DNA from 3 places in the Streptomyces sp. NPDC051320 genome. Region 1 is predicted to be linked to each of the others. Evidence: riboswitches for the same ligand, from Rfam matches in the RefSeq annotation. Region 1 holds a riboswitch; each other region holds the start of a gene.
What was found. Region 1 has a riboswitch for thiamine pyrophosphate ahead of thiC (phosphomethylpyrimidine synthase ThiC). Riboswitches for the same ligand answer to the same signal wherever they lie in the genome.
Positions count from the first base shown of each region.

Region 2: it holds a riboswitch for thiamine pyrophosphate, as region 1 does, so the genes downstream of both, AB0M87_RS14035 (cytosine permease) here and thiC (phosphomethylpyrimidine synthase ThiC) in region 1, are expected to answer to the same signal.
Region 3: it holds a riboswitch for thiamine pyrophosphate, as region 1 does, so the genes downstream of both, thiO (glycine oxidase ThiO) here and thiC (phosphomethylpyrimidine synthase ThiC) in region 1, are expected to answer to the same signal.

Region 1 covers NZ_JBFBAL010000007.1:215,001-220,304, forward strand. The annotation lists gene AB0M87_RS17780 (SsgA family sporulation/cell division regulator) at 95-529, shown strand; gene AB0M87_RS17785 (YibE/F family protein) at 556-1,893, opposite strand; TPP riboswitch at 1,962-2,086, shown strand; gene thiC (phosphomethylpyrimidine synthase ThiC) at 2,079-3,878, shown strand; gene AB0M87_RS17795 (hypothetical protein) at 3,916-4,746, opposite strand; gene AB0M87_RS17800 (metallophosphoesterase) at 4,896-5,304, opposite strand, start outside.
Region 2 covers NZ_JBFBAL010000005.1:278,342-283,645, forward strand. The annotation lists gene AB0M87_RS14020 (GtrA family protein) at 1-44, opposite strand, end outside; gene AB0M87_RS14025 (TetR/AcrR family transcriptional regulator) at 224-808, shown strand; gene AB0M87_RS14030 (GDSL-type esterase/lipase family protein) at 876-2,069, shown strand; gene AB0M87_RS14035 (cytosine permease) at 2,041-3,441, opposite strand; TPP riboswitch at 3,433-3,527, opposite strand; gene AB0M87_RS14040 (beta-L-arabinofuranosidase domain-containing protein) at 3,870-5,304, shown strand, end outside.
Region 3 covers NZ_JBFBAL010000010.1:7,896-13,199, forward strand. The annotation lists gene pknB (Stk1 family PASTA domain-containing Ser/Thr kinase) at 1-221, opposite strand, end outside; gene AB0M87_RS22055 (thiazole synthase) at 322-1,116, opposite strand; gene thiS (sulfur carrier protein ThiS) at 1,124-1,345, opposite strand; gene thiO (glycine oxidase ThiO) at 1,342-2,532, opposite strand; TPP riboswitch at 2,530-2,643, opposite strand; gene AB0M87_RS22070 (FAD-dependent oxidoreductase) at 2,839-4,053, shown strand; gene AB0M87_RS22075 (Rv2175c family DNA-binding protein) at 4,106-4,471, shown strand; gene thiE (thiamine phosphate synthase) at 4,594-5,280, shown strand.

The DNA of each region.
Region 1 (5,304 bases):
GCTAGCGCTTACAGCACGATTACGTCAAGACGGTTGCGGGGCACAGTCCCGGCCATCTCGTGATCCAACACGGCGTCTACTGCGGGGTAGGGACATGCGCGAATTGGTCCAGGCAGAGGTCATGATGAGCTTCCTCGTCTCCGAGGAGCTCTCCTTCCGTATCCCGGTGGAACTCTGCTACGACGTCACCGACCCCTATGCGATCCGGATGACCTTCCATCTGCCCGGAGACGCCCCGGTGACCTGGACGTTCAGCCGCGAGCTGCTGCTCGACGGCATCAACGCCCCGACCGGTGAGGGTGATGTGCACGTATCGCCCAGCGAGCCTGCCGGGCTTTCCGACACACACATCCGGCTCCAGGTCGGCGCCGACCGCGCTCTCTTCCGGGCCGGCAGTGCGCCGCTGGTGGCCTTTCTCGACCGTACGGACAAGCTGGTACCCCTCGGACAGGAACACACCCTGCGCCATTTCGACGGCAGCCTCGACGACGCGCTCGGCCGGATTCTGGCCGAGGAGAACGCGGGGTAGGCCGAGCCGCCCCGCTGTCCCTTGCCTCAGTGCCTGCGGCGGTGCCCCCCACCGCCCCGCGGCACACGCGCCGGAGCAGCGTCACCGCGGTTCGGCCGGTCGGCCGCGACCACGAGCGCCGCGAGCGCCGTGGTCACCGGGACGGAGGCGACCAGGCCGATCGAGCCGACCAGAGTCCTGACGATCTCCTGCGCCACCAGTTCGGCATTGGCCACTGTGCCCACGCTGCTCTGCGCGATGGAGAACATCAGCAGCAGGGGGAGCGCCGCACCCGCGTATGCCAGGACCAGCGTGTTCACCACGGACGCGATGTGGTCACGGCCGATCCGGATACCGGCCCGGTAGAGCCCGCGGGCGCTCATGGTGGGATCGGCCTGGTGAAGTTCCCATACGGCTGAGGTTTGCGTGACCGTTACGTCGTCCAGCACGCCCAGCGAGCCGATGATGATGCCGGCCAGCAGCAGCCCGCTCATACTGATGTGCGGATACAGGCCGTGGATGAGACCGGTGCTGTCGTCCGTATTGCCGGACAGACTCGCCCACCCGGTGAACAGTGAGCCGAGCAGGCCGATCAGCAACAGCGAGACCAGGGTGCCGATGACGGCGACAGAGGTACGGGCGCTGAGCCCGTGGCAGGTGTAGAGCGCGATCAGCATGATCGCGCTCGCCCCCACCACCGCGACGATCAGCGGATCCGACCCGTGCAGGATGGCGGGCAGGATGAACAGCGTCAGCACGGCGAAGCTGACGACCAGTGCGACCAGGGCCATCGCCCCCCGCATCCTGCCCACCACGACCACCACCAGCGCGAAGACCCCGGCGAGCAGGGCCATCGGGAGCTTCCGGTCCACATCGGACACCGAATACTGCAGGTCGTGCGGTGCGTCGGGCGCGTACGCCACCACCACTCCCTGCCCCTGGTGCAGTTGCCGTGGTGCGTCCGGCTGGACGATCTCGGTGAAGATCCTGCCCTTGTCCCTGCCGGTCTCCACCTCGACCTTCGCCTTCCTGCACTCCCCTGTTGACGTGCCCGCCTCCGCGCCGGTGGCGGGATCTCCGGTGGTGGAGTCTCCGGTGGTCGATGTCTGACTGGCATGCACGTCCTTGCAGTCCACAGCGGTGAGGGCGACCACTCGTGCTTGCTGCGTCTGCCGGTCGAAGCCGACTCCGGTGCGTGCGTGCGGCGGCGCGCCGCCGGGCCAGAGCACGAGGAGGCCGACGATCACCGCTGCGGAGAAGGGGATCAGCACGGCCGCGATGACCTTGCGGAGGTGCTTGGACACCGGAGCCGCGGGGCCATGGCTGTGCGTGTGCCCGGCGGGATGGCCGGATGTCCGGTCGGGCGGATCCAGGAGCGAGGTCACTGCCGGATCATCGCAAGAAGAGAGGCCCTCTGTTCAGCAGGCCCGGCAGGGCGCTAGCGTGGGGGCACCTTTGCACACGCGGGAGCTCGGAGCACCGGGCTGAGAGGGCGCTGACCAGCAATCGCTGCAGCTGCGCCGACCGCCGAACCTGTTACCGGGTAATGCCGGCGTAGGGAGTAGGTCTGATGACCACAGTGGACGCACACACGCCTGCCAACGACAGCAACGAGCGCAAGCCCGGCTGGCACAAGGGGTATGTCCCGGGCCCGGAGGGCTCGAGGGCCGACCTCAGGGTGCCGGTCCGGCAGGTACACCTCACCAACGGGCAGCACGTGACGCTGTACGACACGTCAGGTCCGTACACCGACCCCACCGTTGAGACGGATGTACGCCGTGGGCTGGCCCCGCTGCGGGAGAGCTGGATCATCGGCCGGGGCGACACCGAGGAATACGCGGGACGCCCGGTCCGTCCCGAGGACGACGGACTCAAGCACACGTCGCCGCGCGGTGGCCTGCTCCGTGGCGGAGACGGTGATCTGCGCGGACTCGACGCGGTCTTCCCGGGCCGGCCGCGGCAGCCCAGGCGGGGCCGCGACGGCCGCGCGGTGAGCCAGCTCGCGTACGCCAAACGCGGGGAGATCTCCCCGGAGATGGAGTACGTCGCGGTCCGCGAGAACGTCTCCCCCGAGGTTGTCCGGGAGGAGATCGCGGCCGGCCGGGCCGTGCTCCCGGTCAACGTCAACCATCCGGAGATCGAGCCGATGATCATCGGCAAGCGATTCCTGGTGAAGGTCAACGCCAACATCGGTAACTCCGCGGTCACTTCCTCCATCGAGGAAGAGGTGGACAAGATGACCTGGGCCACCAAGTGGGGCGCCGACACCGTCATGGACCTGTCCACCGGACGCAATATCCACACCACCCGTGAATGGGTGCTGCGCAACTCCCCGGTCCCGATCGGGACGGTGCCCCTCTACCAGGCACTGGAGAAGGTCGACGGCCGGGCCGAGGAACTGACCTGGGAGATCTACAAGGACACCGTCATCGAGCAGGCCGAACAGGGTGTCGACTACATGACGGTGCATGCCGGCGTGCGGCTGGCGTATGTGCCGCTCACCGCGCGCCGCAAGACCGGGATCGTCTCACGCGGCGGATCGATCATGGCCGCCTGGTGCCTGGCGCACCACAAGGAGTCGTTCCTCTACGAGAACTTCGAGGAGCTCTCCGACATCCTCGCCTCCTACGACGTGACCTACTCGCTCGGCGACGGACTACGGCCCGGGTCGATCGCGGACGCCAACGACGAGGCGCAGTTCGCTGAGCTCCGCACGCTCGGGGAGCTCAACACGATCGCCAAGCGGCATGACGTCCAGACGATGATCGAGGGCCCGGGACACGTCCCGATGCACAAGATCAAGGAGAACATCGATCTCCAGCAGGAGATCTGTGAGGAGGCCCCGTTCTACACCCTGGGACCGCTCACCACGGATGTGGCGCCGGCCTACGACCACATCACCTCCGGCATCGGGGCCGCGATGATCGCCTGGTGGGGCACGGCGATGCTCTGCTACGTCACGCCGAAGGAGCACCTGGGCCTGCCCAACCGGGACGACGTGAAGACCGGCGTCATCACCTACAAGATCGCCGCTCATGCGGCGGACCTCGCCAAGGGGCACCCCGGCGCGCAGGAGTGGGACGACGCGTTGTCGGACGCCCGCTTCGAGTTCCGGTGGGAGGACCAGTTCAATCTGGCTCTCGACCCGGACACCGCACGGGAGTTCCACGACGAGACGCTGCCCGCCGAGCCGGCGAAGACCGCGCACTTCTGCTCCATGTGCGGGCCGAAGTTCTGTTCGATGAAGATCTCTCAGGACATCCGCCGGGAACACGGCGGCAGTCAGGAGGAGATCGAGTCGGGGATGGCGGAGAAGTCCCGGGAGTTCGCCGCGAGCGGCAACCGCGTCTATCTGCCGATCGCCGACTGACACGGGAGGTCCGCGCCCCGCACGCCGGCCGGAGAAATCACTCCGGCCGGTGCTCGGGCCCCCCGAAGTCCGGACTGGTGAAGTCCGGGCTGGTGAAACTGGGGCGCTGCAGTTCGTCACCGTCCCCGGGACTGGCGTAGTCGGGCCTGCTGTAGCCGAGGTCGGGCATACGGCCCGCGGACCGGCGCGGTACCGGAGTCACCGGATCCGTGCCCGGGTCGGCGAGAGCCTCGCGCAGGAACGGCAGAATGCCCCGTTCCAGCAGAGCGTGGCGCCAGGCATCCCGGGCGCGGGCGACTTCGTCGGAGAGTCCGCCGTCGCCGTCCTCTTCGTCGGCATGCAGTTCGGTCGAGCCGTTGCGAAGAGCCGCGAGAAGCAGGCCGATCGCCGCGACCAGGATGGCAGCCGCGGTGAGCGCACCGAAGAACCAGCCCGCCGTGAGCATGGTGTCGGCGAATTCCGGTGGTGGATCAAGAGCTTTGAGCAGGTAGCCGACCAGCAGGAATATCGCGGCAGCGGCGCCTGCGAGAACGGGCGCCAGGACCGCGATGACGGCCGCGAGCCCCGCACCGGTCGTGCTGGTCGGTTGACCGGTCACCGGAGCGAGGACGGAGGCGCGCGCCGAAGCCGTGGCGGGCGTACGCAGTTCCGCGCGCACCTTCACGAAGTGTTCGTACTCTGCTGCTGCCGCCGTGGTGATCAGGACATCCGCGTTCAGCACCATGGTGCGCAACTGTTCGGTGTTGAGCCGGTGGCCGACTTCTGCCAGCTCCGGACGGTCGTGCGCGGTACGCAGTGTGTGGTCGAGGATGCGCTCGAACTCCGGGCGATCCTCGATCAGCAGGTGCGAAGCGCTGTTCATGTGCATCCCCCGATGCTCCGTAGGGCCGGGACACCCGCCTTTTGACGGGCGATGGGGCGGAAACGGAGGAGAGCCTGCTACGGATAACCCGATGGTAGAGCTGTTACGGCACGGGGTAACAGAGGGTTTCCGTAAATCGCATATCCACAGAGTGGTCAGTTGGGCAGCGGCAGCTGCACCACAAGGAGTTTTCCGGCCATGGTCACTCCGCCGTCCATGGCGATGGCCAGGCCGTCCGCGTACACATGCGGTCCCTCGATGACGGTACGCGGGCCGTCCTCACCGTCCTCGGTGCCGACCTCGCCCAGCAGATACGGAATGGGGCTGTGCCCGTGGACGACGTGGTGGCCGCCGAAGACGCCGAGCAGTTCCTGGACGGCCTGCGGCCCGGTCGCGTCGCGGAAGGCGAAGCGCTTGGTGAATTTGCGGAACAGGTCCCAGCACTCGTCTGCGTCGTTGCGGGTGAGGGTTTCGCGGACGGTGTCGTTCACGGCTTCGAGCGAGTCACCGTAGTCGAGATAGGCGGTGGTGTCGGAGTGCATCAGCAGGTGGTCGTCCTCCAGC
Region 2 (5,304 bases), on a different contig from region 1:
GTGAGCTCCCCGGCCGAAGAATGCGGTGCTTGACGTTCGCGCATACGAGTCAACCTCCGTGGTTCGGCGGTCAACAACTCAGTTCAGCTTTCGTGTCAACCATGCACCACCTGCCCGGAATCAACAATTTTGACCCAATCCGTGCTGGTGGACGGGTCGTGATAGGCTAGTGCCTAATCCTATTAGGTAGTACCCTAGTGGCTGAAGCCGAACGAGGAGGGTGATGGCGCGCGCAGGGCTTACTCCGAAGCGCCTGACCGAGGCTGGAGCGGAACTGGCCGACGAGGTCGGCTTCGACCAGGTGACCGTCTCGGAGCTGGCCAGACGGTTCGACGTCAAGGTCGCGAGTCTGTACTCGCACCTCAAGAACTCGCAGGACCTCAGGACCAGGATCGCCCTGCTGGCCCTGGAGGAACTCGCAGACAGAGGCGCCGCCGCCCTGGCCGGGCGGGCAGGCAAGGACGCCCTGATGGCCTTCGCGAACGTCTACCGCGACTATGCCCGGGAACACCCCGGCCGCTATGCCGCCGCCCAGTTGAGACTCGACCCGCAGACAGCAGCCGACAGCGCCGGTGGCAGGCACGCACGGATGACGCGGGCGATCCTGCGCGGTTATGACCTGGTGGAGCCCGAACAGACCCACGCGGTCCGGCTGCTGGGCAGTGTCTTCCACGGCTACGTCAGCTTGGAGATGCAGGGCGGGTTCAGCCACAGCGCCCCCGACGCGCAGGAAACCTGGTCTCGGGTCCTGGACGCCCTGGATGCCCTGCTGCGGAATTGGCCCGCCCCTGACCCGTCGACGTTTTGATCAGCAGACGGCTTCGACCCACAGACGACTTCGACCCACAGACCGCTTCGATCAACAGGACGAGAACATGCACACCAAGGCCGAGTGGATCACCACGCCCGTCACCGCCGAGCTCCTGCGCGGCTGCCTCGACGTGGAGCACACCGCTCATGGCGTGCTGCCGCACCGGTTGCCGGCGCACGCCCGGGCCCAATGCGCCGACGGGCAGCTGGCGATGGCGGAATCCCAGCCCTCCGGCGTACGGCTGATCTTCCGCACCCGGGCCACCGCCCTCGAGCTGGATACGCTGCCCACCAAGCGGGTCTACGCAGGCGCCCCGCCCCGCCCGGACGGCGTGTACGACCTGCTCGTCGACGGCCGCCTCATCGAACAGGCCTGCGTCGCCGGCGGCAACACCCTGACCATCGACATGACCACCGGAAAGACCGAGACCCGGCCCGGCCCGGTCGGCACCCTGCGCTTCACCGGGCTGTCCGACGACATGAAGGACGTCGAGATCTGGCTGCCGCACAACGAGACCACCGAACTCGTCGCCCTGCGCACCGACGCCCCCGTCGAGCCCGCACCGCCGGGGAACCGCCGGGTGTGGCTGCACCACGGCAGCTCGATCAGCCACGGCTCCGACGCCGCGAGTCCCACCACCACCTGGCCCGCGCTCGCCGCCTCCCTCGGCGGCGTGGACCTGGTGAACCTGGGCCTGGGCGGCAGCGCTCTGCTCGACCCGTTCACCGCCCGAGCCATGCGCGACACCGCTGCGGATCTGATCAGCGTCAAGATCGGCATCAACCTGGTCAACGCCGACCTGATGCGCCTTCGCGCCTTCGGCCCAGCCGTCCACGGCTTCCTCGACACCATCCGGGACGGGCACCCGACCGCACCCTTGCTGGTCGTTTCGCCCATCTTCTGCCCGATCCACGAGGACACCCCCGGGCCGGCCGCACCGGACTTCAGCAACCTCGGCGACGGAAGGCTTCAGTTCAAGGCCATGGGCGATCCGGCGGAACGCGCGAGCGGGAAGTTGACGCTCAACGTCATCCGGGCCGAGCTGGCCCGGATCGTGGCACAGCGGGCGGGGGAGGACCCGAACCTCTACTACCTCGACGGTCGGGACCTCTACGGCGAAACGGACTCCGCCGACCTGCCGCTGCCCGACCAGCTCCACCCGGACGCCGCCACACATCGCTGCATCGGCGAACGCTTCGCCGCTTTGGCCTTCGCCCGCGGCGGCTCGTTCAGCCGACGGTCCGGCGGCGCAGTCTGAGGGGCGCGTAGACGACGAGCGCACCGAGGAACGCCGCGTAGTAGGCGAGGTCGGCACCGTGCAGTGCGGCAGCCACCGGGCCCGTGTAGAGGCCGGTGTTCATGAACGGAACCGCTGCGGCGAAGGCGGCGCAGAAGGCCACCAGTGCCGCCCGGCCGGACGGGGAACGATTGCTCCCGGTGGTCAGGCCCACCGGCGCACCCGTCCGCGCCCGGGCGAGCCAGTCCACCAGCACGACGGCCACGAAGCCCGGAATCCAGTAGCCGACGAACAACAGCACGTTCTGGAACCGGGCCGCGGTGTCGGCGGCATGCATCCACAGCACCAGCGGGAAGCCGAGTACGGCGGCGATAACCGCCGCGAGCGGACGCGGGACGCGCAAGCCGATGGTCTGCAGAGCGAGCGAGCCGCTGTAGTCGTTCATCGCATTGCTGCACAGGGCGGCGAGCGCCACGGCCAACAGCCCCAGTCCGCCGAGTACACCGCCACCCAGCAACGCGTCGACACCCCGCGCGGTCTGGTCCGTAAAGACCGACGCCCCCCACAGACCGAGCGTCTGCACGGCGACGAAGGACACACTGACGCCGAGCAGCGTGTACCAGAACATCCGCGGGCGGGACGTGCTGCGCGGCAGGTAACGGCTGAAATCGCTGGCGTACGGCGCCCACGACAGCGCCAGACTCAGAGCGATCGTGCTGGTCAGGACGAACGCACCAACACGGTCGGCCCCATGGACGCTGCCGGCGGCCGCGGGGTGGGCGCTGTGCGGGAGCCTGACGGCCAGGGCGATGAACGCGGCAGCGAGCACGAAGGTCATCAGCTTCTGCAGCCGGTGAATGGCCTCGTATCCCAGCACACCGAGCGCCCCCTGCCCCACCATCATCACCAGCACACCCAGCCAGAACGGCCAGCCGCAGAGACGGGCCAGTGCGTCCCCGCCGAACAGTCCGATCAGCGCGTCCCAGGCCACCGAGGACAGCCACTGCAGTAGCCCCGGCACCGCCACGGACCGGCCGAACGCGAGCCGGGCCAGCGGGAGTTGACCCGCGCCGGTCCGACTTCCCCAGGTACCGAGGTACGCGGTGGGAACAGCACCGACGAGGGTGCCCAGCACCACGGCAAGCAGCGCGGTGGGCAAGTCCAGGCCGAGCGCGATTCCCACGGTGCCGGTGAACACACCGGTCATGGTCAGATTCGGAGCGAACCATACGGTGAACAGCCGCCCAGGACCGCCATAGCGATGGTGCTCCGGCACCGGCGTGATACCGCGCGCCTCGACACGCAGGTCGCCGGGCGCGGCAGGCATCCGGCCGTCGAAGACGGAGCGCGAGCCGGTGTCCGGCGTGCCGCTGGGAGCAGGTGGAAATGACATGTCTGACATCCCTCCGCCAGTGCTAACTGGTTCAGGTTCGGCGGGTGTGATCTCAGCCCCTGGGCGGGGCACCCCGTGTCCGGTACGCCGGTCAGGCTAACGTGCCGCGCCAAGACCTCTGCGCGGAGGGTGTGTCTCGTGCGCCCGTGGTGGGCTGGGGCGCTATGCCCGGGCGAGGGCAACGCCGGACGCGATAAGGGCAGTTGGGAACCGAAGTGGGTCTGCGTCAGGCGTTGACGACCATGTTCGGGGATCCTATGGTCTCCTCGTCCGAAGTTACGTTCATTGTTCGATATAACGAACGCTGAGTGTGCGAGGAGACCGCCGTGAGCCGCATCGACGAACCAACCCCCGCCCCCACCCGGAACCTCGGCCCGCTGGGCAGACGGCATTTCATCGCGACCGCCGCCACCGGCGCCGCGGCCGCGATGCTCACTGCAAACAGCGCCGGTACAGCGCAGGCGAGTGCCTCCCGTGCCGACGTCCACGCCCGGCCCGCACCGGCGAGCGACAGCACCAGCCACCCGTTCCCGCTCGACGCCGTGACCCTGCTCCCGAGCGCCTTCCGCGACAATCAGTCGCGTAACACCGCCTATCTCCACTTCGTGGACATCGACCGGTTGCTGCACACCTTCCGCCGCAACGTCGGCCTGGCGAGCAGCGCACAGCCATGCGGCGGATGGGAGGCCCCGGACGTCGAACTGCGTGGCCACAGCACCGGCCATCTGCTCTCCGGCCTCGCCCTCACCTACGCCAACACGGGGGACCGGGCGCTGCGCGACAAGGGCCGCGAGCTGGTCGCCGCGCTCGCCGAATGCCAGGCCGCGTCCCCGCAGGCCGGATACGGCACCGGGTACCTGTCGGCGTTCCCGGAGAGCTTCTTCGACCGCCTCGAGGCCGGAACCGGCGTCTGGGCGCCGTACTACACGATCCACAAGATCATGGCGGGTCTCCTCGAGCAGTACCGCTCCGCGGGCAGTGAGCAGGCCCTCGATGTCGTGCTGCGCCAGGCCGCCTGGGTGGACGCGCGTACGGCCGAACTCAGCTACCAGCACATGCAGCAGGTGCTGGAAACCGAGTTCGGTGGCATGAATGACGTGCTCGCCGACCTGTACACGGTCACCGGCGACGCGACGTGGCTGAAGGTCGCCGAGCGGTTCACCCATGCCGCCGTCTTCGATCCGCTCGCGAAGAACGACGACCGGCTCGCCGGACTGCACGCCAACACCCAGATACCGAAGATGGTCGGTGCGATGCGGCTCTGGGAGGAAGGGCTGAGCGACCGGTACCGCACCATCGCCGAGAACTTCTGGCAGATCGTCACGGACCACCACACGTATGTCATCGGCGGCAACAGTAATGGCGAGGCGTTCCACGAACCGGACGCCATCGCCTCTCAGCTGTCCAACACCTGCTGCGAGAACTGCAACAGCTACAACATGCTCAAGCTCACCCGGCTGATGCACTTCCGCGCACCCGAGCGGACCGATCTGCTCGACTACTACGAGCGCACTCTGTTCAATCAGATGCTCGGAGAACAGGACCCGGACTCCGCGCACGGCTTCAATATCTATTACACCGGCCTGGTACCGGGAGCCTTCAAGCAGCAGCCGTCTTTCATGGGCACCGACCCGAACGCCTACTCCACGGACTACGACAACTTCTCCTGCGACCACGGCACCGGCATGGAGACCCAGGCGAAGTTCGCGGACACCATCTACACGCACGGCGCCAACACCCTGTTCGTCAACCTCTTCGTCCCCTCCGAGGTGAAGTGGCGGGAGAAGGACATCACCTGGCGACAGACCACCGACTTTCCGGACCGGTCCTCCGTCGCCCTCACCGTTGCCGCCGGGAATGCGA
Region 3 (5,304 bases), on a different contig from region 1:
TCGAGCCGCGCGACGGACTTGGCCTCCCGGATGAAACGCTCCACGAAGGTGGCGTCCACGGCCAGTGCGGGGTGCATCACCTTGAGCGCGAGCACCCGGTCCAGCCGGGTGTCCACGGCCCGGTAGACCGTGGCCATGCCACCGACGGCGATACGTGCCTCCACGCGGTAGCGGCCGTCCAGCAGCTGCCCGACGAGGGGGTCCTTGAGGGTCGTGTCCACGAAGCGAGTGTACGAGCTGGGGGTGACAGGGTTCGGATGGCCGGGAGGCTGGAGCGGGACTGAAGCCGAGCTGTGACAGCGCGGCTCCCGGAGCCCGGCCTCAGAACGCCGGCCGCTCCGGATCCAGCGCGGCCCGCCCCTCACCCGGCGAGGAAGCACGGGCGAAGTGCCGCCGAGGAATCCGCCCGGCCCGATACGCCAGCCTTCCCGCCTCCACCCCCCGGCGCATCGCCTCGGCCATCAGTTCGGGCTCCTGCGCCCGGGTCACCGCGGAGGCCAGCATCACCGCGGCGCAGCCCAGCTCCATCGCCAGGGCCGCATCCGAGGCCGTGCCGGCGCCCGCGTCGAGGATGACCGGTACGCGTGCCTGTTCCACGATCAGCTGGAAGTTGTGCGGGTTGCGGATGCCGAGGCCGGAGCCGATGGGGGAGCCGAGCGGCATGACCGCCGCGCAGCCGACGTCCTCCAGCCGACGGGCGAGCACCGGGTCGTCGTTGGTGTACGGGAGGACCGTGAAGCCGTCGTCCACCAGCGTCTCGGCGGCGTCGAGCAGTTCGACCGGGTCCGGCAGCAGGGTGTGCTCGTCCGCGATCACCTCCAGCTTGATCCAGTCGGTGGACAGCGCCTCGCGGGCGAGCCGCGCGGTCAGCACCGCCTCACCCGCCGTGAAACAGCCCGCCGTGTTCGGCAGCACCCGGACGGAGAGCTTTTCCAGCACGGAGAGGACCGAGCCCTGGACGGTGGGGTCGAGGCGGCGCATCGCGACCGTGGTCAGTTCGGTGCCCGATGCGATCAGCGAGCGCTCCAGTACCTCGAGACTCGGCGCACCACCGGTGCCCATGATCAGGCGGGACGAGAACGTGCAGTCGGCGATGGACAGGAGATCGTCTGCCATATCGGGGTCAGCCTCCTTGGACTGCGGTGAGGATTTCGACGCGGTCGCCGTCACCGAGCGGGGTGCTGGGCCACTGGCCACGCGGCACCACGGCCTCGTTGAGCGCGGCGGCCACTCCGGCCGGTGCCCGGGTCACGGTGGCGACCAGCAGATCGAGGGTGGTGCCCGGTGCGACGCGTTGCGCGGCACCGTTCACGGAGACCGATACGCAACCGTTCGGGGCGGTCATACGGGCTGCTCCTGCCGTGCGGGTGAGAAACGCCGTGGCGTGAAGGGGGCGGCCGCGGCGGGGAGTTCGCCGGTGGTGAGGAACTCGGCCATCACATCGCCGGTCACCGGGGTCAGCAACACGCCGTTGCGGTAGTGGCCGGTGGCCAGGTGGAGTCCGGGCAGCGCCGTCGGGCCGAGCAACGGGGCGTTGTCGGGGGACGCCGGGCGCAGACCTGCCCGGGTCTCGGTGAGTGGTAGTTCGGTGATGCCGGGGACCAGTTCATGCGCGTCGCGCAGCAGTTCGTACACGCCGCCCGCGGTGACCGTGGTGTCCCAGCCGAGCTCCTCGCTGGTGGCGCCGACGACGAGTTCGCCGTTCTCCCGCGGTACGAGATAGACGTGGCTGCCGCGCACCACCGCGCGGACCGTACGGCTGAGGAAGGGCGCGAAAGCCTTCGGCACCGTGAGCCGCAACACCTGGCCCTTCACCGGGCGGACGGGCGGCAGCACGTCGTCCGGTACCCCGGCGAGCTTCCCGCTGAGGCTGCCCGCCGCCAGCACCACCTGGCCGGCGCCGAGCGCGCCGCCGGCCGCCAGCACGACCCCGGTGGCCCGGCCCCCGCTCAGGGTCAGTTCGGAAACGCGGTCGCGCCGGAAATCCACCCCGGTCCGCTCGCACGCCGTGACCAGGGCTGCCGCGAGCCGCCGCGGGTCGATCTGGTGGTCGCCGTCCACCCTCAGACCGCCGCGCACACCGGGCGCCAGCATCGGCTCCAGACGCCGGCATTCGCGGCCGGTGAGCCACTCGGAGGCCAGCCCCGAGCGCTGCTGCAGGGCGTGCAGTTCACGCAGGTGCGCACGATCGTCGGCGTCGAGCGCGACGGCGAGCGTGCCGCAGGTGCGATAACCGAGGTCCTGGCCGGAAGCCTCCGCCAACTCGGCGGTGAACGCCGGATAACGGCGGGCGGACTCCAGATTGAGGCCGAGCAGGACCTGCTCGCCGTAGTGCAGTTCGGTGACGGCGGCCAGCATGCCGGCGGCGACCTGCGCCGCTCCGCCGCCCGGTGCCGGATCGACGACAGTGGTGCGCAGCCCGCGCTGCGCCGAGCGCCAGGCGGTGACGAGACCGATGATCCCGCCGCCGACGATCAGTACGTCCGGCAGTACGTCCGGAACCGTGTCTGCATGAGCTCTGTCCGCGTGCATGGGCGTCCAGCCCCTCCCTTCGCCGGCATGACCCGGATCAGGTTCGTACGGTCGGAGGCCGTCGCAGCCTCCCTCTCAGCCCGGTGCGCCCGGACTCCCGCGAGTGGTTTAGCTTGGCCAGCCTAACCCCAGGTTTCCGTCGGCAGTAAGACCGGCCGCCCCCCGGTGCCGGCCGGACCGAGGGGGCCGACGCTGGGCCGCGGTCCTGACGGTGTTCGGCTGACTGAAGCAACGGCTGACTGAAGCAACGGGTGAGTGAGGTAACGGGTGAGTGAGCAGAGGCACGTCGTCATCGTCGGCGCGGGCATGGCCGGAGTGCAGACCGCGGTCGCGCTGCGGGACCAGGGCTTCACCGGCGCTGTCACGCTGGTCGGCGACGAACCGCACCAGCCGTACGACAGGCCGCCGCTGTCCAAGGCCGTGCTGCTCGGCAAGGCCGACGGATCCGCCTTCGACGTGGACTTCGACGCACTCGGTGTGACCCTGCTGCTGGGGCGCGAGGTGACCGGGCTGCGGGCATCGGACCACCGACTCGACACCACGCAGGGCCCGGTGCCCTACGACGTCCTGGTCGTCGCCACCGGCGCCCGCCCGGTCACCCTGCCCGGCAGCGAGAACGTCCCCGACGTCCATCTGCTGCGCACCCTCGACGATGCGACCCGGCTGCGGGCGGTCCTGGCCGCCCGGCACGACGTGGTGGTCGTCGGGGCGGGCTGGATCGGCGCGGAGTTCGCGACGGCCGCCCGCGAAGCCGGCTGCGCGGTGACCGTCGTCGAGGCGGCCGGGCAGCCCCTGGCCGGAGCGCTGCCCGCCGGAATCGCGGCGCCCATGGCCGACTGGTACGCGGACAGTGGCGCCGAACTGCTCACGCACGCCCGGGTGTCCCGTATCGAGCCCGGCGCCGTGGTGCTGGAGTCCGGGCGCAGGCTGACCGCCGGGGCCGTGCTCGTCGGTATCGGCGCGCGGCCGGCCACCGGCTGGCTGACCGGCTCCGGAATCGAACTCGGCGCCGACGGCTCGGTCACCGCCGATGCGTGGCTGCGCAGCACGCTGCCGGGGGTGTACGCGGTCGGTGACTGCGCCTCCTTCCCGTCCCGCCGATACGGTGAGCGACTGCTGATCCACCACTGGGACAACGCTCTTCAGGGCCCCCGTACGGTGGCCGCCGACATCGTCGGCGAGGCGCCGCCGGCCTACGACCCGGTGCCGTACTTCTGGTCGGAGCAGTTCGGCCGCTTCGTCCAGTACGCGGGCCACCACCCGGCCGCCGACACCCTGATCCGGCGTGGCGACCCGTCCCCGGACTCACTCCCCGGCGCGAGCGAGGGTGCTTCCGCGGCTCCCGCCTGGTCGGTCTGCTGGCTGCGTGAGGGGCGGCTGGTCGCGCTGCTCGCCGTGGGACGGCCCAGGGACCTGGCTCAGGGACGCAGGCTGATCGAGTCGGGGGCGCCGCTGGATCCGGTGCGGGTGGCCGATCCGGGCATTGCGCTGAAGGCGTCGGTACGGCCGGCCGGGGGCTGAACGCCGTAGTCCGGGGTGCTGATTGTCGGTGCGGGATGGCAGGCTGGGTGCCGTGACCGAGATTGACGCAAACATCGATGCTCTCGTCCCCGCCTGGCTGCACCTGCCCGACATCGCCGAAATGCTCGGTGTCGAGGTGACGCGTGTCCGTCAGCTGGTCAAGGAGGGCCAGCTGATCGCCGTGCGCCGGGGTGAGAACCGCGTGCTCCAGGTGCCTGCCGCCTTCATCGACGGCAACAAGGTGGTCAAGGGCCTGTCCGGCACGCTGACCCTGCTGCGGGACGACGGCTACAGCGACGAAGAGATGCTCGAGTGGCTCTTCACTCCGGACGAGACCCTGCCGGGCACCCCCGCGCAGGCACTGAGTGAGAATCGCGGGACGGAGGTGAAGCGCCGGGCTCAGGCGCTCGCCCTCTGAGCACAGTCCGAACGCCTCGCGGTGCACGACGCCGGCGCTCCGGCGCCGTGCACCGCATGCACCGATCAGCACGCACCACCGCACCACCGCACGCTCGCACCAACGACCGGGGGGAACATCCGATGTCCACCGCACCAGCACCGCTGTCCGATGCCCGGCTGTACCTGTGCACGGACGCCCGTAAGCGGCAGGGCGATCTCCCGGAGTTCCTCGACGCCGTCCTGGCATACGGCGTGGACATCGTCCAGTTGCGTGACAAGGGCATGGAAGCCGCCGAGGAACTGGAACACCTCGAGGTCTTCGCCGACGCCTGCCGCAGGCACGGCGCCCTGCTCGCGGTGAACGACCGCGCCGATGTCGCGCACGCCATCGCCTCCGACGTACTCCACCTCGGCCAGGGCGACCTCCCGGTCCCGGCGGCCCGCCGGTTGCTGGGCCAGGACGTGCTGATCGGCCGCTCCACGCACGCCCGGTCCGAGGTGGACGCCGCAGCCGCCGAGGTGGGCGTGGACTACTTCTGTACCGGTCCTTGCTGGCCGACCCCGACCAAGCCGGGCCGGCACGCCCCCGGGCTCGACCTGGTGCGGTACGCGGCAGCGCTCACCACCGAGCGCCCCTGGTTCGCGATCGGCGGGATCGACGCGGGCAACCTCGACGAGGTGCTGGACGCGGGCGCACGCCGGGTGGTGGTCGTCCGGGCGATAACCCAGGCCGACGACCCGGCGGCAGCCTCCGCCGATCTCGCGAAGCGGATCCGCGAGCGGAGTGACGCGGGACCGTCCGAGAGTGTCCGAGGGGTGGACAAGTAACCGGCAATTCGGCCAAATAACCCC